3 regions of the Serpentinicella alkaliphila genome follow, and region 2 is predicted to be linked to each of the others. Evidence: riboswitches for the same ligand, from Rfam matches in the RefSeq annotation. Region 2 holds a riboswitch; each other region holds the start of a gene.
The links. A riboswitch is a leader RNA that binds a small molecule or an ion and turns the genes downstream of it on or off. The one in region 2 is predicted to bind cyclic di-GMP.
Positions count from the first base shown of each region.

Region 1 (8,050 bases), 1.5 Mb from region 2:
TTAGGGTATAGGTTTGACCAAATACAAAGTTATAATTTTGAATTCCAAGTGGCACTGCCCCACTTGCACCAACTATAGGTGCCACCTGTGCAATAGCGCTACCATCTACATTTCCAATGCCAAATCCTAAAATTTTTGCAAATAAAAGCTCAACTTTCCTTTCATATTCGACTTTAATTCCTCTGTTATTATTAAATATTTCTACATTTAATTTTTCTGGATTTATACCATTAGTAGCGGCATACTCTTTAGCTTTATCTACTGCCATAGTTGGAGAGTATGGTAGCTCTTGTACTCCAGCTAAAGCAGCGGCATCTATTGCATTTGAAATTTTAGCTTCTGTTATATACAACAAACCACCATCAACAACTAATGCAACGCATCCTATTAGTACTACCATTAATAAGGCTACAATAATTACTGTACTTCCGTTCTCATTATTTAATAATCTACGTATCATAGGCTACCTCCTACTCATACCTCATCGTTACTTGTGATGAAACCTTATATGAACCCCCTGTAAATACCGAAATAAATGGTGCATAAATTTGTACAGGATACTCTACTTTTACTGTAATCCCATTCCCTCTAACTCTAGAAATTTGACCAGGTGATATATTAACAACTACTTTACTATCATTTAATTGGAGTGCTGAGGTTCTGTTTTTCACTAAAGAAATAATCTCCGTATCTTCTGTTCCTACCGCTGCGGCCCTTGCACCTTCCCTTGCTCCATGTGTAACCATTAGATATGTACCAAATATTCTACCAAACTCTACTATTCCAAAAACTAAGAGAAGAAGTATTGGCAAAACCAAGGCTAGTTCAACTAATGCCTGTCCTCTATTTTCTTTCTTTAGTCTTATTAGCATCCCTACGCCCCCAATATGCAAAATGCAAGCATTGCACCTATTGATATAGCAACTCCATAGGGGAACATATATTTGTCTTCATCCCCAATAAATGAAATTATTTTAAACTTAGAGATAATCATCAACTTAAGACCTAAGATTATATTTTTTAGTGTTCTAAACACTTTTTTTCTATAAACTAATATTGCTAATGCAATGATACCACCTGTAATTCCCGTTGCTAAAAAAGTATAGAATATGAACTTCGGTCCTTTTATTGCTCCTATTGTTGCTAATAGTTTTACATCTCCGGCACCAATACCACCATATATAAAAGGAATAATTAGAAAAAAAAGGCCCATTAAAAAACCGAATCCACTGATTTTCAAGCCTATTAAACCATCTTTCCATATATTCATTCCTATACCTATAATTAATGCTGGTAGTAGTACTTTATTATATATTTTTCTTTCCTTTAGATCTGTAACAAAGCAGATTAAAAGAGTTACACCAACGATAATGTTTTCCATAATCTCACATCCTTTTTTAAAAAATAGGTCCTACTATTAAGTAGGACCTTTCTTTAATTATGCTAACTTTGACTTGGACTCGTTGCTTCATTAAGTTGTGGGTTATTAGTTATACTCTCAAAGATTTCAACTAATTTACCTCTAAAGGCTACTAATACAGTTATAAGTAGAACTGATACAATTCCAATTATTAATCCATATTCCGTCATACCTTGTCCTTCTTCTTCTTTCCATAACCTTTTTAATACGTTCATTTTTCTTACCCCCTAATTTAATTTTTTGTTTAGACTACTGTTCTAGGAACAGCTGCTGGGGTACCTGTTAAAAAAAACCACTCATCCGTTGACGAGTGGGTTATATTTTAGAAAACAGGATAAATATATACCCTCGCAACTGGCTGGCATAGTGATTGTCACCTTAGCCCCTTTAGCTTTGCGTCACTACCTTTCGATAGCTTTGCCAAAATATTTTGTTTTACTTCTTGATATTATTATATTCGACAGATTTCAAGGAGTAAATATTCCAATATTCCTAAATTATAATGAACAAATAGCACTAATATACTGGGCATATCGTATTAATAGTATAAGGATTTTCTCCTACGCCTTTTAACCATAGTAACAATTATAACAATAGCTAAAATACCACTCATTAACCAGCTAGGCCTTGAAATAATTGGAATCGTAAGAAATCTATATGCTATTCCGAAAAATGCCCAAATAAATACTAGGCTAAATAATATGTCTTTATAAATTAATGTTACTATTGCAGATATTAATGTTGCCAAACTCAGCATTATAATAGTCCAGTATTCTAGGCTCATTCCAAACCTATTCCAATTCAATGAATACAACATAATATTAAAATTAGAAATTGCTGCTACACATATCCAAGCCAAATATATTATAAAAGGATATTTAACTAATATTTTATCTTCAAAGTATGCTCGTAAATTTGGTTGGTTTATGTTAGAATAAATTACAGTTAATACTAAAATAAGTGCTACTAAAGTAAAAAAAGAAAGTACAAAATATTCATAGTGCCAAAAAAATAGCCAAGCTATATTTAATACTGAACTTAAAGCAAACCAATAACTAACTAAATTAATAAACGGGTTTTTTCTTTGTGATTTAAGCATTTGAAAAATTGTAAAACAAAAAAGCAATGCATAAATCAATATCCAAATATAAAATACATATGGAGCAGGTATAAAATAGATTGGAAACCTTTCTGCTATTTCACCAGTGGTCCGATTGTTTAAAGGTAAATAATTTGCTAAACCATTGGCTATTAATAGTAATATGAAAGTAATCATATTAACATAGGCTCTTGTTTTATTATATCTCAACATACAATTACTCCTTTCTCATAATTTATTTTGCCCCAATATTTGATTTTGAATAATTTTTTTATCGATTATAATTATTTTGTTAGGGTATTTACTAAATAAAAATACCCCAACAAACAAATAATAAATTATAATATATTAAATATTTTGCTTAATAATTATGAATTGAGGTGCTTAGATTGAAAATAAAAACGATTAAAAAATTAAAGCTATATGGTTTTAATAATTTAACTAAAACCCTAAGCTTTAATATTTATGACATCTGCTATGCTAGAACAGAGGAAGACAGAAAAGGCTATATAGAATATATTGATGAACAATATAATGCTGAGAGACTTACTAATATCCTTACTAATGTTGCAAACATTATCGGAGCTAATGTTCTAAATATCGCTAAACAAGATTATGATCCTCAAGGAGCCAGTGTAACAATTTTAGTCTCTGAAGGGGAGATTCATCCTAAAGATGCTGAACATTTTGATGATAATGAGTCTCCTGGACCACTACCTGAATCAGTTGTAGGTCACTTGGATAAAAGTCATATCACCGTTCATACTTATCCTGAGAGTGACCCAGATAAAGGTATTAGTACATTTAGAGCTGATATTGATGTATCCACCTGTGGAAAGATTTCTCCATTGAAGGCTTTAAATTATCTTATTCACAGCTTTGATTCAGATATCATTACTATTGATTATAGAGTCAGAGGCTTTACACGTGACATTACAGGAAAAAAATATTTTATTGATCACAAAATAAACTCTATTCAGAACTATATAGCATCCGAGACTAAAGAACTTTACCATATGATAGATGTGAATATTTATCAGGAGAATATTTTCCATACAAAAATGATACTTAAACAATTCGAGCTTGATAACTATTTATTTGGTGTATCTAAGAAGGAGCTTATACCTAAGGAAAGAAAACGAATAAAACAAAGATTAAAACACGAAATGACTGAAATATTCTACGGTAGAAATATACCAAAAGTTTGAAGAGGTGATAATTCACCTCTTCCTTTTTTATTGTTCTAATTTAAATGAATTAATAATTGCTTCATATATTTCACCTTCAATATCAGGTAATGCTCCATAAAACTCATACATCATATTACCGTCATAAAAAATTGTTGTTTTAAGCAAACGTGTTATTCCATCTTTATCTGACTGAACTGTATACTCATAAATTGTTATGTCATTTAGTTTATCAACTCTTACAGGCTCAAACAAACTATTGCTTGCTTCCTTTGAAGATAATTTTATTTCAATATCATTATCAATCCAATCAAATAAATCCAATAGTTCTTTTCTTTCACTACTAAATTGTATTATCTGTCCTGTGGATGTTTCTTGAATAAAAGAGTCCTCTACCCTATCCCAAGTGGATGGATATAAAATTGACCATCCATTAGCAGCCATGTACTTCTTATTATTACTATTTGTTTCCTCTGCATATCTGCATCCTAAAACATTAGAAAATATAATAAATACAAATATAATAAAAAATGCCTTTTTTATTATCCACACCCCCTCCACAATTATTTATTTTAATAATATATTCGTGTCCAATAAATATATTATTAATAAACTTATCTTTGTAGCGGAATTTTGTAAAAAAGCTGATATACTATCAGCTTTTTTATTTATTGTTGCTTATATTGTGGCTCCTGACTTTGGATATATTTATTTCTCTGTTCTAATGTTTGAAGTGCATTATCTAAACTTTGAGCAATTGATTGAAAATCTTGCTTTGCTTTTTTATCTTCAGTTTGAAGAGCAAAAGTTTTAAGAGATGCAGATGCACTTTGAATCCCAGCCATTACCTGCTGCATTTGAGTTCCTACTGTCACTTAATCACCTCCTTCGTATATATACTTAACCTTTTGGCCTAAAAAATAAGGCTACAAGAAAACCAAAGATAATTGCTGATGATATTCCAGCACTTGTAACTTCAAAGATCCCTGTCAAAATCCCTACAATACCGGATTTTTGTGATTCAGCAAAAGCCCCTTTAACTAAAGCATTTCCAAAACTACTAATTGGTACTGAAGCTCCGGCACCCGCAAACTTAATAAGGGGCTCATATAATCCTAACCCTCCTAGTATCGCCCCTACAACAACTAAACTAACTGTAGTGTGGGCTGGAGTTAACCTTAATACATCTATCATTAATTGTCCTATTACACAAATACCGCCACCAACTATAAATGCCCAAATAAACTTTTCCAAAATACCACCTCTTCTACATTTCTATTGATACAGCATGGGCAACACAAGGAATACTCTCTTTTTGTTGATATGATAATGGAGATAGTAAAGCCCCTGTAGCTACTACTAAAATTTTCTTTAATTCTCCACTATTCATACGATTCATAAAATGTCCATATGTTACAGTAGCAGAACATGCACATCCACTTCCACCTGCTATCACTGGCTGATCTTTTTTATAAATCATAAGCCCACAATCCACCAGTATTTTCTCTGGTATTATTACTCCATGCTCTTTTAATAAATCCGCAGCTATTTGATGTCCAACCAATCCTAAATCACCAGTTGCTATTAAATCATAATAATCTGGCTCTATATTTAAATCTCGGAAATGGGCTTCTATAGTCTCCACAGCTGCTGGTGCCATGGCTGCACCCATGTTAAATGGATCTGACAGTCCCATATCAATAACTCTTCCAATAGTAGCTGAAGTAACTCTGGGCCCTTTTCCTTCCTTTGCAACTACAGATGCACCTGCACCAGTCACTGTCCACTGAGAAGTTGGTGGTTTTTGTGCACCATACTCAGTTGGATATCTAAATTGTTTCTCTACAGAAGAGTTATGGCTACTGGCACTTGCTACTACATAATTTGCTGCTCCACTATTTACTAATTGGGCTGCTAATGCTAAACCTTGCATTGAACTAGAGCATGCACCAAATATCCCTAAGAATGGAATTCCTAATGTTCTAGCAGCAAAGCTACTAGATATTATTTGATTCATTAAGTCTCCACTTAGTAAAAACTGTATGTCTTCCTTTTTTAGGTTTGCTTTATCTATTGCCTTTTGACATGCTTGTTCTAACATAACTTTTTCTGCCTTTTCAAAGCTATCCTGCCCAACCCATATATCTTGATGAAGTATATCAAAATCTTCACTTAATGCACCCTCTGCTTCAAAAGGTCCGCCTACAGCAGAAGAAGAAATAATTATAGGTTTATTTTGAAATATCCAAGATTGATGTCCTTTAAGCATCTACATACCACCTAACCATTCAAGTGTAATTTTAATTAAACCTATTACAAAAGCAGAAAATACACCATAAGTAATAACTGGACCTGCAATTTTGAACATATTTCCACCTACGCCTAATACGTAACCCTCGCTTCGATGTTCCATAGCAGCTGACGCTACAGTATTAGCAAAACCAGTAACTGGAATTATTGTTCCACCACCAGCAAACTGAGCAATATGATCATATACTCCTAATCCTGTAAGTAAAGCAGATATCATAATTAGTACTGCGACTGTTGGATTTGAAGCTGTAACTTCATCAAACTCAAAATATGTCATAAACATCCATTGAAGGAACTGTCCAAAGGTGCATATAAGACCCCCAACTAAAAATGCTTTACAACAGTTTAAAAAAACTGATCTTTTTGGCTCTCTTTGTTTAGCAAAATCCTGATATTTTTGTTGCGTTGGAGTCAACTTTTTCTTCTTATTACTAGACATATCCTCACCCTCTATCTCATTAAATATGGTTCTAACTTTCTTATTATCATTTCAAGTTTTTGCACGTTTCTGTTATACATCTGTTTAGCATCGTCATCTTGTGTTTCTAAAGCAAAAGTAGTTAGATTGGCCTGAGATTTCTCTAAGCTTGCAAATAACATTTCCCTTACAGATGGCTGAGGCAATTGAATTTTATCATCAAATAAATCTAAATATAAATCCCCCGAAGAGTCTACTTGACCAATAAATACATTATCTAACGAAACCCCAATCGATTCTAACTGATTCATTAACCAATTACTATTTAATCCAATATTACTTAAGGATTCATTAATTACATTTCCATCTAGAATAACTGTTTGTGGTGAAGTTTGAGGGTTTACTTTTACACCTAAGTGAGCTGGAGTGATCGGCATATTATCTGGTTTTAATAATATATTAATTTCACCACTCGGCTCCATCATCGCAAACTCAACATTCATTAAACTAAATACTTCTTTTGACCTAAGCTCTTTCAGTAAATCCTCACCAGTTAGCCTAGCAAGTTTTAAATTATCTTCTAGTACCTTTCCATTTTTAACTAGAATAAGCTCTCTGCCATTTATCCAATTAGATGCTAATTTACTTTTAAGACTTAGGAAATCAAGAACTATAGGAAGAAGCACCCATACAGATAAAGCAACTACTCCAATAGCAATATCATTAATAATATTAACCGATATAAGAGCTGCAATTATCGCTATAACCACGTAATTAATAAAATTAAATGCGGTCATTCTACCTACATTTTTTTTACTAACGACTCGTGCTAATATAAATACAGTAAAAAAAAGAATGACAGACCTTAGTAAAATTTCTATCCAGTTTATCATATGATTACCTCACTTAAAATCCTTTGTATTGTGGTTCTTCAAACTCCAAAACTTTTAACCTTTTTTCTAAATCTAAAATAATTTCATCCAGTAATTTTGAGGCTTCCATATATGTATCCTTTGATTCTTTTGGGCCTGACTGAATGGAATAAAGTTTCAATGTAGCATTGGTCCCCTTTAAATCAGCAATTGTTTTCTTTACCTTCATACCTACAGTCATAAATCTTCCTCCAAAATTGTTATTTCTACTCTTATATTTTTTATTTTTATATGTTTATTTATTCGTTATTTGCATGTTTATTTTAGTAAGCAGTATTCTTTTTCTCTTTTTTATTTATATATTGGTAATAGTAAATTTAAAAAGTTACAATAAAAAAAGACCACATAAAAATGGAGGCCACTGAAAAAGTGCTTAAATAAAATTTATAAAATGAATGCAAAAAAACAGAGCTCTCAGAATCGCTTCTAAGGCTCTTTTTTCATCATTATATAAATATTTGACTACCAAAAAACACTATAAAAATTTAAAAAGTTACTTTTTCAGTAGCCTCTAAAAATGTAGTCTCTAATATATTTATTTAGTATGAGTTATTGATTTTCTAAACTTTATGAAATCAAGTTTAAATGTAGATAAAGTATAAACAATTAGTGCTAGCCAAATAAAACTAAAGCTTAGTAAATGGAGTTTATTAAACTCCTCTTTGAACAAAAACACTCCTAACA
Region 1 covers NZ_CP058648.1:3,072,908-3,080,957, forward strand. The annotation lists gene HZR23_RS15660 (TadE/TadG family type IV pilus assembly protein) at 1-460, opposite strand, end outside; gene HZR23_RS15665 (TadE/TadG family type IV pilus assembly protein) at 471-872, opposite strand; gene HZR23_RS15670 (A24 family peptidase) at 875-1,381, opposite strand; gene HZR23_RS15675 (Flp family type IVb pilin) at 1,444-1,635, opposite strand; cyclic di-GMP riboswitch class I at 1,767-1,852, opposite strand; gene HZR23_RS15680 (hypothetical protein) at 1,959-2,732, opposite strand; gene speD (adenosylmethionine decarboxylase) at 2,900-3,727, shown strand; gene HZR23_RS15690 (hypothetical protein) at 3,755-4,258, opposite strand; gene HZR23_RS15695 (DUF1657 domain-containing protein) at 4,375-4,581, opposite strand; gene spoVAE (stage V sporulation protein AE) at 4,607-4,960, opposite strand; gene spoVAD (stage V sporulation protein AD) at 4,974-5,975, opposite strand; gene spoVAC (stage V sporulation protein AC) at 5,976-6,455, opposite strand; gene HZR23_RS15715 (DUF421 domain-containing protein) at 6,467-7,327, opposite strand; gene HZR23_RS15720 (DUF1657 domain-containing protein) at 7,341-7,547, opposite strand; gene rarD (EamA family transporter RarD) at 7,902-8,050, opposite strand, start outside.
Region 1: linked by a shared signal. The riboswitch ahead of HZR23_RS15675 (Flp family type IVb pilin) and the one ahead of HZR23_RS08095 (carboxypeptidase-like regulatory domain-containing protein) in region 2 are both predicted to bind cyclic di-GMP.

Region 2 (8,050 bases):
AATTTATGAAGGAGTTAAAGCCAAATTGCTTCGAGGACATTATTGCTGGGATTTCCTTATACAGACCAGGGCCGATGGATTCTATTCCAAGATATATAGAAAATAAAAATAATAGTTCTAGAATAGAATATCTTCATCCAAAATTAGAGCCAATATTAAATGTAACCTATGGATGTATGGTATATCAAGAGCAGGTTATGCAAATAGTTAGAGATTTAGCAGGTTATAGTTATGGCAGAAGTGATTTGGTTAGAAGAGCAATGGGTAAGAAAAAAAGAGATGTAATGGAGGAAGAAAGACAGTATTTTATATACGGAAAAGTGGATTTAGATGGGAATATCGAGTTGCCTGGGTGCATACGTAATGGTGTGCCTGAGAAATATGCTAATCAGATATATGATGAAATGATAGAGTTTGCAAATTATGCATTTAATAAGTCCCATGCCGCTGCATATGCTGTTTTAGGGTATCAGACAGCATTTTTTAAATACTATTATACTGTGGAATTTATGGCAAGCTTAATGACCAGTGTAATGGGTAATGCTTCTAAAGTAGCACAATATATTCAAGACTGTAAAAGGATGAATATTGAAATATTACCACCTAATATAAATAAGAGTTTTAGTGTTTTTACTGTGGAAGATAATAAAATACGATTTGGATTATCTGCCGTTAAAAATGTTGGGGTAAATATAATCCAATCCATTGTAAAATCAAGAGGTGATGGTGTTTTCACTAATTTCAGTGATTTTTGCAGAAGAATTGAGTCAAAGGATTTAAATAAGCGTGCAGTAGAAAGCTTAATAAAAAGTGGAGCCTTTGATTGCTTAGGTGCTAAGAGGTCCCAGTTGATTGGGGTTTTTGAGAAGACCTTAGATAGCGTAAATCAAGAAAGAAAAAAAAATATAGCAGGGCAAATAGGCTTCTTTGACAATGTATTTGATAACAATGAACAACAATTCGATGCCCTACCTCAGATAGAGGAGTTTAACGACAAAATAAAACTTAATATGGAAAAGGAGGTTTTAGGGCTATATGTTAGTGGCCATCCTCTTTCTCAGTATGAAAATGAATTAGTTGGTCTAGTAAGCAGTCAAGAGATTCTTGAGTCAGCAGATAATCCGACAGATACACAACTATGTGATGGCAAAACTGTTAGATTTGGTGGAATAGTAATAGATAAAGTAACAAAAACTACAAAGCATAATCAAATAATGGCATTTATCAAAGTTGAAGATTTATACGGGATGATTGAGTGTATTATGTTTCCTAAAACCTATGAGAAATTCTCTAAGTTTACACAGGAGAATAGCTATGTGATTATTGAGGGAAGCTTAAATATTAAAGAAGATGATCAACCAAAGATATCAGTTAATAGGGTTAAACCATTAATAAAAAATAATGATAGGAGAATATATATTAAGGTAAATGAAAAAAAAGAATTAAGTCGTTGTTTAGAAAATATAAAGCCAGTATTAAAGCAAAATAGTGGTACTACACCTATATATATATATATTAAAAATACGGAAGAAATACTAAGAGCTAATAGAGATTTATGGGTTAAATTAGATGATAAACTAATTAAGTATTTGAAGGAAATTTTTGGTGATAACAATATAGAAATTTGTTAAAATTATTTATAAGGAAAAATTATTTTACCAGGGGGTGTAGGTCTTTATGTGGACTGTAGTATATATGGCAAATACTAAGCAAGATGCAGAAAAAATAGAAGAAATTTTAAAAGAAGAAGGCTTCCTTGTAAAAATAAGATCCATTAGTAAAAATAATGTGAATGGTACATGTGAAGTTCTAGTAATAAGGTCTGAGGTAGAAGAGGCATACACAATTTTAATGCAAAATGGTTATTAAATATATTAAGCGGGGAGGTGGTAGAGCTTTGAAAAAGATAGGAGTATTGACTAGCGGTGGTGATGCACCTGGGATGAATGCAGCTATTAGAGCTGTTGTACGTAATGGAGTATACAGAGGATGTGAAATAATTGGGATTAAACGAGGGTATGAAGGCTTATTAAATGGTCAATATACCGAAATGAATTTATCCTCTGTTGCTGATATTATCCATAGAGGGGGGACTATATTAGGGACTGCTAGAAGTGAGGAGTTTAAAACCAATGGGGGAAGAAACAAAGCTTTAGAATTTATAAAAAAGGTTGGATTAGAAGGACTTATTGTAATTGGTGGAGATGGCTCTTTTAAGGGTGCCCAGGAATTGTGTAAGCTTGGAGTACCTACTGTAGGTGTGCCAGGTACTATTGATAATGATTTAAATTATACAGACTATACAATTGGATTTGATACAGCTATGAATACTGTTTTAGATGCCATTAGTAAGATTAGGGATACATCAACTTCCCATGAACGAACAAATATAATAGAAGTTATGGGAAGGGATTGTGGTGACATTGCCCTATATTCTGGATTAGCTGGTGGTGCTGAAAGTATTATTTTACCAGAAATAAGCTTGGATATAGAAAAAATATGTGAAAAGATACTGAATGGAATTAAAAGGGGAAAACGTCACAGTATAATAATGCTAGCAGAGGGGGCTGGTAGTGCAATAGATCTTGCAAAGTCAATTCAGGATATAACAGGCATAGAAACTAGGACTACAATATTAGGATATATTCAAAGAGGTGGTAGCCCAACGGCCTTTGATAGAATACTTGCAAGTAAAATGGGAGCTAAGGCGGTAGACATATTATTAGATGGAGAGGAAAATAAAGTTGTAGGTGTGAATGGAAATGATATTATTGCTAAAGACATAGATATGGCATTAAAAACAGAAAAGAGATTTGATAAATCTGCTTATGATTTAGCAGATATACTATCAAGATAGGGGAGGAATTACCATGACCATGAGGAAGACTAAGATTGTATGTACTTTGGGCCCATCAAGTAATAAGAAGGAAGTTTTTAAGAAATTAGTAGAGAGTGGGTTGAATGTTGCGAGATTAAATTTCTCTCATGGAATCCATGAAGAACACAAAAAAACAATTGATATAGTTAAAGAAGTAAGAGAAGAACTTTCTTTACCAATTGCCATAATACTAGACACAAAAGGTCCAGAGATAAGAACTGGAAAATTTAAAGAGTCAGAGTACATATTAAATGAGGGGCAAAGGGTAATTGTTACTACAGAGGATATACTAGGAGATAATAATAGATTTAGTGTAAGCTACGATGGACTTCCAGGGGATGTTATTCCAGGTAATACAATATTAATTGACGATGGACTAGTTGAATTAGAGGTATTACAGGTTTTAAATAATACTGATATTGAGTGCTTAGTTAAAAACTCCGGGGTTATAAAAGATAGAAAAGGTGTAAATATACCAAATGTAAAAATAAACCTTCCAGCAATAACAAAAAAAGATATAGAAGATATTTTATTTGGAATAGAAATGAACATTGACTTCATAGCTGCTTCATTTGTAAGAAAAGCTTCGGATGTATTGGAAATCAGAAAGTTACTAGAAGATAATCATGCAAATCATATACAAATTATTTCAAAGATAGAAAATCAAGAGGGCGTAGATAATGTCGATGAAATAATAGATGTATCTGATGGAATAATGGTTGCAAGAGGGGATTTAGGTGTTGAAATCCCACCTGAAGAAATTCCTTTAGTACAAAAAGATATTATTAAGAAATGTAATAGACTTGGCAAACCAGTAATTACTGCCACTCAAATGCTTGATTCAATGATGAGAAATCCAAGGCCTACAAGAGCAGAGGTTACGGATATAGCTAATGCAATATTTGACGGTACTGATGCAATAATGTTATCGGGTGAAACAGCAGCTGGGAAGTATCCGGTTGAGGCAGTAAAAACAATGGCAAATATAGCTTTAAGAACCGAAAGTGCAATAGACTATAGGGAATTATTAAGGAACAAAATTATTGATAAGGAAACAACTGTAACCGATGCCATGAGCTATGCAACATGCAGTACCGCAATTGATTTAGGTGCATCTGCAATTATTACTGCAACCTCTTCTGGCTATACTGCAAGAATGGTTTCAAAATTTAGACCTAGAGCACCAATCATAGCAACTACAGCTCAGGAAGCAGTTCAGAGAAAATTGAGCTTAGTTTGGGGAGTAAATAGCGTACTAATTGAAGAGCTATCTTCAACTGATGATGTAATAGATAAATCTGTAGAAAAAGCATTACAGGTTGGATATATTAAACGCGGTGAACTAATAATAATAACTGCAGGAGTACCTGTAGGGGTTTCGGGTACTACAAATCTATTAAAAGTACATATAGTAGGTGATGTGCTATTATCCGGTGTTGGAATGGGTAAAAGGGCATACACCGGTAAAGCCATTATAGTTGATATTGATAAGGTTGATGAAGTTGAGTTTGACCATGGTAATATATTAGTTACTCAAGCAACCGAGAAGGAATTTATGCCATTAATTGAAAAGGCAGGAGCAATTATCGCTGAGGTTGGTGGATTAACAAGTCACGCTGCTATTGTTGGGCTTAGTCTTGGCATACCAACAGTTGTTGGTGCTCATGGGGCGACTAAAAAACTCAATAATGGAGATGTTATTACAGTAGACTCAAAAACTGGATTAATATATAGCGGGAAAACCCGAGTTATGTAGTATAGGATAAAATTATTTATATAAAGTGACACCAAAAATATATCCTATCATATAATATACTAAAGAATCTCCCCTTTTATATAATCGAATAAGATTATAGTTCCGAGTTTGCTATTAAGCAAACTCTTTTTTTTACATATAGTAAATTAGAATGTAGAGGTGGTCGTATGCTTTTTAAATTAATGCTTTTATTTACCGTTGTACCTATTGTTGAACTGATGATCCTATTCAGGCTAGGTCAGTATATTGGTTTCCAATATACAATAATCATTGTGTTGGTAACTGGCGTTGTAGGGGCGTTTTTATCAAAAAGTGAAGGCAAAGGTATAATTAGAAGAATTAAACTTGACCTTAGTAATGGAAGGGTTCCAGCGGATGAATTGATTAATGGATTATGTGTGATTGTAGGTGGGGCTATGCTACTAACTCCTGGAATATTAACAGATACAGTTGGATTTATACTAGTAATTAGTCCGACAAGACAGGTAATTATAGCTACTATAAAGAGGAAAATTAAGAATATGATTCATGAAGGTACGCTTCACTTCTATTTTAGAAAATAAAAATTGTATATTATATTAAGTTTTGGTAAATAATTCACAGATGATTATTTCTTTGGTAAAGAAGAGGTAAACTGATTCTATATTTTTTTGAGCACATATATTGTGCTCTCTTTTTTTGTGTCTTTATTCTTTGAAATATAATCATATATAAGCTCCTTAAAGAATGATAAAGGATATAAAAAATATACATAAAAAAACTAAAAATATGATAGATATCAATTAAAAGGTGGTATTAATAAAAATATAATATAAGCATATGAATAGTTATATAAGATATTAAAGTGGTTAATAATATAGCTTAAAATAATTAGTATATATTGTAGTATGAGTAAATGATATGACAAAATAATGAATGACACAAAAGACTTTTCTCCGAAATGGCAAACCATTGGAAACAACGGGACGCAAAGCTACAGGCCTAATCGATTAGTATTGCAGCTGAGCTACCGAAGGGAAAGGTTTTTATTATAACTAATCAAATAATCTTTAAACTAGGGGGGTGGGCTAGTATCAGGTGACAGTATGGTGATTACATATACACATTTCTTTTGTCGGACATACTATCACACAAAGGATAATAGAATGATGTAGTTGTCAAAAAGGAAGCTATGAAACGTACTTTGTATTTGGGCACTTTAAGTACGGGGAGCGAGTAGTGCAACCGACCTTTCTTGATTAGTAAGAAAGGGATGCTATGAAGTACACCTTTCACATGGGCACTTGAGGTTGTATGGAGCAAGTAGTGCAACCGACCTTTCTTTAGACGAATTGTTTAAAGAGAGGAGAGAGATGTATGAGAAAGAATAAATCAATTATCAAATCTATGTTAGCAGTAATTATGACTTTAATTCTAACATTTGGTAGTACACTAAGCGTATTGGCTGCTAGTCCAACTTTGATCATTAGAAAAAATTGGAGTTGGCAGGAAGGAACATTCAAAATAAATGGTGTACCACAGGAAGGAATATATGAAATGTTCTCTGGAGAAACTTCGCCAGGCAATTTTAATGCTCCTTTCGGTAAAACAGTAATTGGGACAGTGTATATGCAAAATACTACAAGTCAACAGTTTGATTGGTCTTTAATCTCAGGACCCCCAATTTCTAGAATTTGGGTGAAGGGTGGACCTAACGCTCTAGAATATGATTATGGAAGTGGAGCAACTAGTGGGTTTGGGCTAGTAGCACCAGACAACAAAGATATAAGTCATGTTGTTTTCTTCTTTGGGCAAACACCGGTAGATGACGATGATGATGATTCTCCTGCAATTATTTTTGTAGAAAACTCGGAAGGGCAACTGGTATCCATCTACACTATTTCGGGCTTCAAGTTTGAAGAAATAACTGGTGAAACAAATAAACCTTTGGAGGATTGGAAAATCATACTCACAGGACCTGGAGAAATAAAACACGAAACTCAGACAAATGAAGACGGCAAATATCAATTCACTTTGAATAATGCTCCAACGGGAACTTACATTGTAACAGAAGAAATCCCTAGTGGATGGCAGAATATAACTGAATTATCTCAAACTATTAATTTAGGATCTGGACTCTATACTATACCTTACGAAAAAGGAACACTACAGCTGGGGTTAGATCAAAATATGACAAGTATATTTACTGAAACATTTGTAGCTGAAGGTAGAATAGGAGATCTTGGTGGAAACGCAACCCATGAAATTAATATTCATACGCCAAATCAAGGCTCTGTTCAGTCACAAGGAAACTTTAGCTGGGCAAATGGTGGAGAAAAAGTACCTTTCGAATTAAGATACGATAATGGTCTAGTTAGTTTTACGGTAGGTAACGCAGGTACCTTGACCTACAGTACAGGCGAATCAGTTAAAGATATTGTCATACGGACAAGAGCCACGAAACCTGATTCTGGAATAAAAATCTCAGATATTGTATTAAACGGAGAAAGCATTTCTGAGACATCTGTAGCTATTGGAAACGGAGTGGGTGTCGGAAATCTATGGATTAGAGGATATAATTTGGATAATGGATTTATATTAACTGGAAACTCCCAAATGTACTGGGACGCAAACTCAATTCCGACTAATTCACAACTTGCATTCCAAATAAAAGTAGGAGAGGCAGAACGAGTAAATGAATCCTATCAAATTGATTTTGTTAATAAACGGCTACAAGTGGTTGATCCTCCGGTAGTTGATCCTCCGGTAGTTGATCCTCCGGTAGTTGATCCTCTTGATCCAATAATAGATTTATTAGATGAAGAAATCCCATTAGCAATAGTAGACTTTGATATAGATGGTGATGACGAGGAAGAATTGATTCTTTTAGATGAAGAAATTCCTCTTGGAATAGTTACATTACCAAAAACAGGGGAAATAAATCCATTAGAGTTTGTGATTTTCGGATTACTACTTGCAGTAGTTGGATTTAAATTAAGAAAAGAATCGATCTAATTTAGTTATTTAATCAACTTCATAGAGGGGAGAAATACCCCTCTATTTTTATATGGGGGATCGTTATGAAGAAAATGAGTTATATTTTTATTACTATAGGAATCTTAACAATGTTATATCCTTTTTTTAATAATTTCTACCAATCATATTGGCAACAGAATCTTCTAAATCAAGTAGATATTGCAGAGTCTGTAATAGAGGATTATCAGTTGTTAAATGAATTTTTCTATGAAGAGTTAGATTATTTTGAAGAACAAGAAGTTGATACTATTGAAAGAATGGAAGAAGTTGTAAATAATAGTAGCAATTTGCTTGGAACTATAGAAATTGCTAAAATTAATCTTAGATTACCTATTTTACTTGGTACAAGCAGTAGTAATTTAAGAAAAGCTGCAGGTCATTTAAGTGGAACAAATTTTCCG
Region 2 covers NZ_CP058648.1:1,595,468-1,603,517, forward strand. The annotation lists gene HZR23_RS08070 (DNA polymerase III subunit alpha) at 1-1,631, shown strand, start outside; gene HZR23_RS08075 (hypothetical protein) at 1,678-1,869, shown strand; gene pfkA (6-phosphofructokinase) at 1,898-2,857, shown strand; gene pyk (pyruvate kinase) at 2,865-4,634, shown strand; gene HZR23_RS08090 (FxsA family protein) at 4,802-5,197, shown strand; cyclic di-GMP riboswitch class I at 5,567-5,648, shown strand; cyclic di-GMP riboswitch class II at 5,791-5,873, shown strand; cyclic di-GMP riboswitch class II at 5,876-5,960, shown strand; gene HZR23_RS08095 (carboxypeptidase-like regulatory domain-containing protein) at 5,991-7,628, shown strand; gene HZR23_RS08100 (class D sortase) at 7,694-8,050, shown strand, end outside.

Region 3 (8,050 bases), 1.5 Mb from region 2:
TTTTCTAAATTTCTATTAGTGGCGGCCAAAATTCTTACATTTATTTTGATAGGTTTAACTCCACCTATTCTAACTATCTCTTGTTCTTGCAATGCTCTAAGTAGTTTAACTTGTAGATCTAATGGCAATTCACCTATTTCATCTAATAAAAGAGTGCCACCCTCCGCTAATTCAAACAAACCTCTTTTACCCTCTTTATTTGCACCTGTAAATGCTCCCTTTTCATACCCGAACAACTCAGATTCAATTAATGTCTCTGGTATTGCCCCACAGTTAACCTTTATAAGCTGCTTATCTCTTCTCTTGCTATTTTGATGTATAAATCTAGCTACCTCTTCCTTACCTACTCCAGTTTCACCTAATAATAGAACTGTAATATCTACCTGAGAAACCCGTTTAGCAATTTCAAGTAATTCTAAAATCTTTTCATCCTCTGCAATCATATGATCAGTCTTCGTAATCTGTTTCTTCATTTCTTCAATAGTTGAGTAATATTTTTCAGTTAACTCTCTATTAATTTCTAATTGACTCCTAAGCTCTACCAATTCTGTTACATCTCTTATATTAGTTACCACCATTAAAATATTGCCTTCTTCATCAAAAATTGGGGTACCAGTTGCAAGAACTTTTTTTCTAGTACTAAATTCCTGCTCTATCGTTGTTACTGCCTGTCTTTTTAAGACTAGTAGGGTAACAGATTGTGAAATATATCCCTTTTTTACTAACTCTTTCATATTTTTGCCTAACATTTCTTTTCTATTAATACCGGTTATTCTTTCATATGCTTTATTTACCTTTAATGTATTCGCTTGTCCATCAGTTATATATATACCATCATAGGATGATTCTATGACTGCATCTAGTTCAAAAGAAAGGATTTTCATCTGTTTCACCCTATTTACTTCATCCTTCTTTACTATTCCTATAGGCTTTCCCTTATTGTCTATAACAGCTATGTACTCTTTCTCTATTTTGTTGATTTTCCTAATATTAGTGTTTTCATTCACTTTCTCATAATCATTGTAATTTACATTTAATAACAGAGTTTTATTCGAGCAGCCCTTTAGTATAAAGCTTATTAAATCTTTTTTCGTAACATAATTAAAACTATTATCACTATTAATAAAAATTACATCTATATCCTCTTTAGCAAACAGTTTCATTGCATCTTCTATTGTATTGCTATCTTTAAGGTACATAACTTTACTGCTCATTATTTCCTTAATCTGCATTTGATCACCTCGCCAGAAACGAATTTTTAATCTTTGATATTTTAAAAAACCACCAGTACAACTGGTGGTCTATTTTGATGTTCCAAAATTATTATTTAATTTTTTTAAAAGCCTTAAGAAGGTTTCTTTTTCTTCTGGAGTAAAGCCTTTATATGCAGTGGCAGAAACGTCCGCCGATATCTGCTCGAATTTGCCTTGAATTTCTCTACCTTTTTTAGAAAGGGTAATATAGGAAATACGTCTATCTTCTTGACATTCATCTTTTCTAATATATCCTAACTTAATTAATTTATTAACCAGAGCAGTAACAGTAGATTTATCTTTACCAACTAACTGACCAATCTCTTTCATATTCAGTTTCCCATTATTCTCATATAAGGCTCTTAAAATATTACCATAGGATGGAACCATATCATGAATTTCATACTCATACAATTTTTCTTCTATATACTTTGTCATCTTTTTCTTCGTTTTACTTATAAAATAAACTATATATTTATCTTTCATTTAATGTCCCCAACTTTTCATGTTAAATTTTCACTATATTTTATTATAACCTTCAAACCCTTTAATTTCAATAGAGATCCGTGAGTTTATTTACTATTCTAAAAATTTTAAAAATTCCTAATCCAATTAATAGGAAATATGTACTATAATTTTATCAAAATAACTAACAAAAAGACAAGTTTTTTATTTTGTGAATAAGATTATTACGTATTAATTTGATACAAAACTATTTGTTGACTATATTAGTTTGTTATCAAATTTAGTTTTTATTCAAAAATACTAAATATTGATTCTTTACTGATAGATACCCTAATGTTTATTTATAATTTTTTTATTTTACAGAATGAATAAATTAAAAATGTTTATACTATTAAATACCAAACATAAATTCATATTTAAAGTTTTTGAAAAGTAGTTGCTACCCCCCAATAGCAACTACTTTTCTTTATAGTTAACACTATCTTGAATAATTAATTTTTTCTAAAAGGTTATCATAATATATTTTTTCAACTGCTTCGACTTCTAATGGCCTACTAAATAAATAACCTTGAATATAATTACATTTGCTTATTTGTAACTGATTATATTGCTCTAAATCTTCTATTCCTTCTGCTACTACCTCTAAATCTAGGCTATGAGCTAAAGAAATTACTCCTTCAATTACTTTAGAATTATTTAGTTCTAGGTATCTATCGCTTAAAGTTTTATCAATTTTAAGTTTATCTACAGGTAAAAATGTAAGATAACTTAAAGATGAATAGCCAGTACCAAAATCATCCAATGCGATCTTAACCCCTAGAGACCTTAGTTGTTTTAAAAATTCTATTGTCTTATCTTTTCTTTCCATAAATAGACTTTCAGTTATTTCAATTTCAATGTATTTAGCTTCTATACGGTTTTCTTCTAGCTTATTCTTTAAAAATATGAAATAATCTTCATCATCTAATTGTACCGCTGAGAAATTTATTGCTATAGGTTTAATATCTAGACCTTTAATTTTCCAAGAATTAATTTGATTTATTACCTCTTCGGTTATCCACCTTCCAATCTCAATAATCATTCGAGTTTCTTCTGCTACTGGAATAAACTGCCCAGGGGATACATTTTCATCTTTAATTCTTAGTAGTGCTTCAAATCCAACTATATTTCCTGTAAATGTGCATACTTGGGGTTGATATAAAAGCTTAAACCCATTGTCTTTCAATGCCTTTCGAAGGATATTTTCAACTGTAATTTTTTGATTTACTTTATCTACCATCTCTTCACTAAAGAACATGTAGTTATTTTTACCGGTACTTTTTACGCTATATAAGGCCATATCAGCGTTCATAATCAACTGATCAACATTATTACTATTTATAGGATATAAAGTAACCCCTAGACTACAGGTTAAGTAAATATCGTGACCTTCTATTTCTAGCTTAGTACTTACGGCAGCCATAATTCTTATAACATAATTTTCTATTTTAGTAATATCATCTTCACCGGTTAAAAGGATTAAAAATTCATCACCACCAAATTTAGATAAATAGATATTTTCTTCTTTTATTTCCAAAAGATTATCCGCTACCTTTTGTAAAACCTTATCACCGAAAATATGACCCAAAGTATCATTAATCCCTTTAAAATTATCAATATCTAATATCATTACCGCACCACTTCTATTACTGTTTAACTCACTTTCCAGTTTTTCTGTAAACAGCCTTCTATTAGGTAGGTTTGTTAGTGGGTCGTGATAGGCTATATGACTTATATATTCTTCCTTCTCCTTTAATTGGTGAAAAGACTTATTAACCCTATAAATTAAATTATTAATTGTTGAGAATAGACCAATAAAAGTATCTCGTTCTGGTAATGGCAATATATAGTCTAGATTGTTTTCTATATCTATTTGCTTAATATTCTCGTCTAATTGTCTTATAGGTTGTATTACATTTCTTTTTTGAATCCAATAAAAAAACAATACCATTATAACTGTAATAATTGTAAAGCTTAATATGATAAAATATATGGAAGAATAAACATTTTCCATAGATAAACCTATACCTAAAATACCAATAATATCATTTCCCCTATAAATAGGAGCAGCAATTTCTAATACATTTTGACCTATTCTATCATAATGCCATATTACCCCTGAAAGTTTGCCATCAAGTGCATTTATGTATTCCTCATCATTTTCATATATAAGTCCTATATCCTCATAATCAGAGTCAGCTATAGCTTTTAAATTTTTGTCTAATATAAGGGCATAAAGAACCGTATCTTCATTAGCTAAGCTATCTACTATTTGCTGATAGCTAAATGAATTTGTGAGCTCCTGAATTTTACTAGCTATAATCCCTACCTGAGCAAATGCTCCTTCACTATCTTTAAAGTATCCATATTTAAAATGATTTCCTATTATAGTACAGGCTCTTATTTCTTCAACTAATTCTAAATCATCACTACTTTTAAAATATTGTACATTATGATCTGCTGGGGGAGTCCAACCGATGTGTTCTTTTAAGTTTGAGTATACTACACTCCCCTGAGGGCTATACCAATTTATTTCATCTATGTTAAAATCCTCAGCAATCTTTATTAAGAGCTCATTACTTAAATTTTCTCTATTTTTTAGAACAGTTTTTCCTGATAATTTAATTTTATCATCTATTAAATTATTAATTATTTCAACTGATAAAATACCACTACTTATTTTCTTAGTGGTTATCTTAGCCATATTTATACCATCTTGTTCTAATTGCTTAATTAGTAGGTTTTTGCTTATAAAATAACTGGCTAAACTTACAGTTAAAATAGCTATAACCCCTATCAGTAATGGCCAATATATTAATTTATTCTTATTTACGGTGCTGTTTTTTAGGTTATTAACTTTTGACATAGCTCTTTCCCCTTATTAGTAGAGTTGTACAATCAAATTTAAGTTAACTATAAAAAGAAGCACTGTAATCAGTGCCAAATATCAAAACAAATTTTATATTAAATAAAGTTTTGTTTACGTTTTGGCAACCTGGCAATCATAGGCTAATATAACCCTTAGACCCAAGGCTTTGCGTCCCTATCTTTCAATAAGTTTGCTATTTTCATCGTGTACTTTAAGTATATTAAATATTAACTAGTTTAGCAACATTTTACATCAAAATAGTTAAGAAATCTGTCGTATTTTGTCGATACAAATCGGTATATATTGGTATATTTGTATATAATTCATGAGTTATGCAGTTCGTGTAAATAAATGTAAATAAGACTGATGTATCGTATATTATAATATACTAAAAAATATTTTTGTTTTATATGTCTTGAAATAGCAAAAAAGACTTGACTTTTTAAACCCGCCCCAATAATCAAAGTGAATGGTATTAATAGCCATTACTCTTGATGAATGGGTGATAAATATGACTCTTGGGAAACCGAAATATAGAAATTTACAACAAGGAAATGGGGGCGGAACGCCAGTTTTAAAAGCAATTTGGGATAAATTTGATTTTTCACTTCTGCTTACGCAATCGGGTATTGTAAAACGTAATGGTGTACCCACTTGGCTTATTGCTTTTGCTTATGTGGTAGGACTTATTGCTAATAAAAATTCTGTCTCACGTATTTCTGATTATGCTACTAAGGATAGCTTATTACAACCGATGTTTCGGAATCTTAAAATGGCTCAATATACCTTTAGCCGCTTTTTTACAACTGATTATAATTGGGGTTTATTTAGTTTTAAAAGAGTACAAAGACTACAACAAGAAGAAGAAACTGCATTTACTGAAGGAGATGTTATTGTACTTGATGATACAAAGGTGGCTCATGCCCATGGAAAGAAAATCCCTTTCCTTTGTTGGTTATATGATAGCTCCATTAAAATAAATATCTGGTGTATGAATATAGTTGCTACAACTGTTGTATTAAAGAACGGACTTAAATATCCATTGTTTTGGCGTATTTGGCGTAAGGTAGAAAATAGCGATGAAAAACAGACAAAAATAGATCTTTCAAAAGAAATGCTAATGGATATTCGCCGGATTTACACAGGGGTACTATGGGTTGCCATGGACCGCTGGTTTTTATGCAAAGACTTTTTTAATTGGCTCACAGATCATCAATATGATTGGGTTACTAAGGCAAAACGTAATACAGCACTTTATCGAAAAGAAATTGAGAATATTACAGGCCGAGAACGCTTTATCCCTGTAAAGCCTTCAATGCTTATTAAAGAAGTTTTTTTCAAACTTCTTATTAGTGGTGCCAAAGATAAAGTAAGTGCTATATCCATACCTAATATTTATATCAAGTTACCCTACCGTTTAGTTGGAAAGCAGGGTAAAGTAGTAACTAAGTATCGTTATACGCCTATTGCAGCAGTTGTAGCTACAAGACTCAAAGAAGATACTGAAATGATGAAGGATGAATTTGAGAAAAACAAAGAGGTTGCAGCTACATATCGTGGGGCTTACCTTTTGATTAGTAATAGGGTCGATAATCCTGAAGAAGCTTTAGATGCATATATTAAGCGTTGGAGCATTGAGGTTTTTTTTAGAACTGCAAAACAAGAACTGGGGTTGAATTCTTGCCACTCAACGTCGGAAAGTCATCATTACGCCCATATTGAGCTCATTTTTACAGCAGAAACTTTACTTGTCTATGCAAGATGGGAACTCAATAATAAAGGCGCTGAAGAAGGCTTCACCCACGGCGAAATGGTCCGAAACTTTTTCAACGCCACATACCGTATCGTTATAAAAGCACAGCAATGCTTTCAAACTATACAAGTACATTTTGACACAGAAGTTAGGCAATTTGCAAGACTTATTGATAAATTTTGGCCGAAGAATTTATTGTTAGGTTGGTTTACTGTGCAAAATTCCCAGTATATGGAGTCAACTGCATAACTCATGTATAATTAAATTAACGTATGATTAGTAAGCAAAAAATAGCAAATGCACCCCATGATACTCTTCATCAAAAGGCGCATTTTAGAGAATTTTATTGGAGCTGATGATGGGACTTGAACCCACGAACCTCTTCCTTACCAAGGAAGTGCTCTACCGCCTGAGCTACATCAGCACATATATTTATGGGACAAATCAAATCCCATAAATGAAATTATATAATAATTTTTTTTGTATGTAAATACTTTTTGACAATATAGTATTTGTGAATTATTCACATATTATTCATTTATAACTATGCATTCTTCCTTTTGTATGCTATTCTCTTCATCCTCTATTTTTCTTTTAGCCAATACATAAGTTAATAAAATTGCTGAAATAAGTCTGACCCCTAATAAAAAATAGCCGTTAGCACCCACTGCAACGAAAATTAGAGTATCCTCTATAACAGCATGACAAGTAATTAGAAATACAGATATTAAAAATAAATCTCTATAGGATATATCTCCTTCTTTAGAACTTTGAATAATAACTCCTGCTCCATAGGAAATACCAAAAATGACCCCAACTAATAGTGGAAATACTGCATCTACAGAAATATTAAATAGCTTTGTCACAAATCTAAACATATTTGCTATTTTATCTAAAACCTTAAAATCCTTCAATATTTGGAGTCCTATCATAATTGGAAATACAATCATTGCTATAGAGTAAACTGAGTTAAAGCTTCCTATAATACCTTCTTTTAAAATTTCAATAATCATAATAGTCCTCCTAATTGACCTACAACTATCCCTGATATCACGGCTAGCCCAACTCTTATTAAAACAACCTTTTTTACCCCTATACCTAATTTTTTAGTAACTGCCGTCTCGATTAATAGTGAATGTGAGAAAGAAAGCATTATTGAGATTACAGTCACTTCCATGGTACTTAGATTAATTGCACTTATTGCACCTATAGCTGCATAAATATTTAAAACATTCCCTAGGACCAGAATTATAGCTGCCTCACCTGGTAAATTGAATAGGGTCATAAGTGGTGTAAACAGAATAGTAATCCAATCAATTACAGGTGTATATTTCAATATTGTAACTATTAAGTATACAGGGACTACCACTTTTCCTAACATCCAAGTAGTTTCTATCCCTTTTATAAATCCTGTTTTTATTGATTTTATTAATATCATTAAATGAGCTTCCTCCTTAAGCTAGACGTTATCTTTAATAAATTATAATAATTATAGCAGTTTAAACATTATATTTCACCTTGAATAATTATAGAAAGCTTTTTAGCGCTATAACGAATAAGTAGAATGCTAATAGTAATTATTAATAGGGAATATGCTATTACCTCAAAATAAGCCCCGATTCTAGTAAGTTTAATAATGTATAAAAATAGACCTTGAGGAGTAAATAGAGC
Region 3 covers NZ_CP058648.1:3,046,418-3,054,467, forward strand. The annotation lists gene HZR23_RS15530 (sigma 54-interacting transcriptional regulator) at 1-1,232, opposite strand, end outside; gene HZR23_RS15535 (MarR family winged helix-turn-helix transcriptional regulator) at 1,302-1,739, opposite strand; gene HZR23_RS15540 (EAL domain-containing protein) at 2,197-4,623, opposite strand; cyclic di-GMP riboswitch class I at 4,744-4,831, opposite strand; gene HZR23_RS15545 (transposase) at 5,096-6,628, shown strand; tRNA gene HZR23_RS15550 (tRNA-Thr) at 6,727-6,803, opposite strand; gene HZR23_RS15555 (nucleoside recognition domain-containing protein) at 6,910-7,392, opposite strand; gene HZR23_RS15560 (nucleoside recognition domain-containing protein) at 7,389-7,817, opposite strand; gene HZR23_RS15565 (ABC transporter permease) at 7,886-8,050, opposite strand, start outside.
Region 3: linked by a shared signal. The riboswitch ahead of HZR23_RS15540 (EAL domain-containing protein) and the one ahead of HZR23_RS08095 (carboxypeptidase-like regulatory domain-containing protein) in region 2 are both predicted to bind cyclic di-GMP.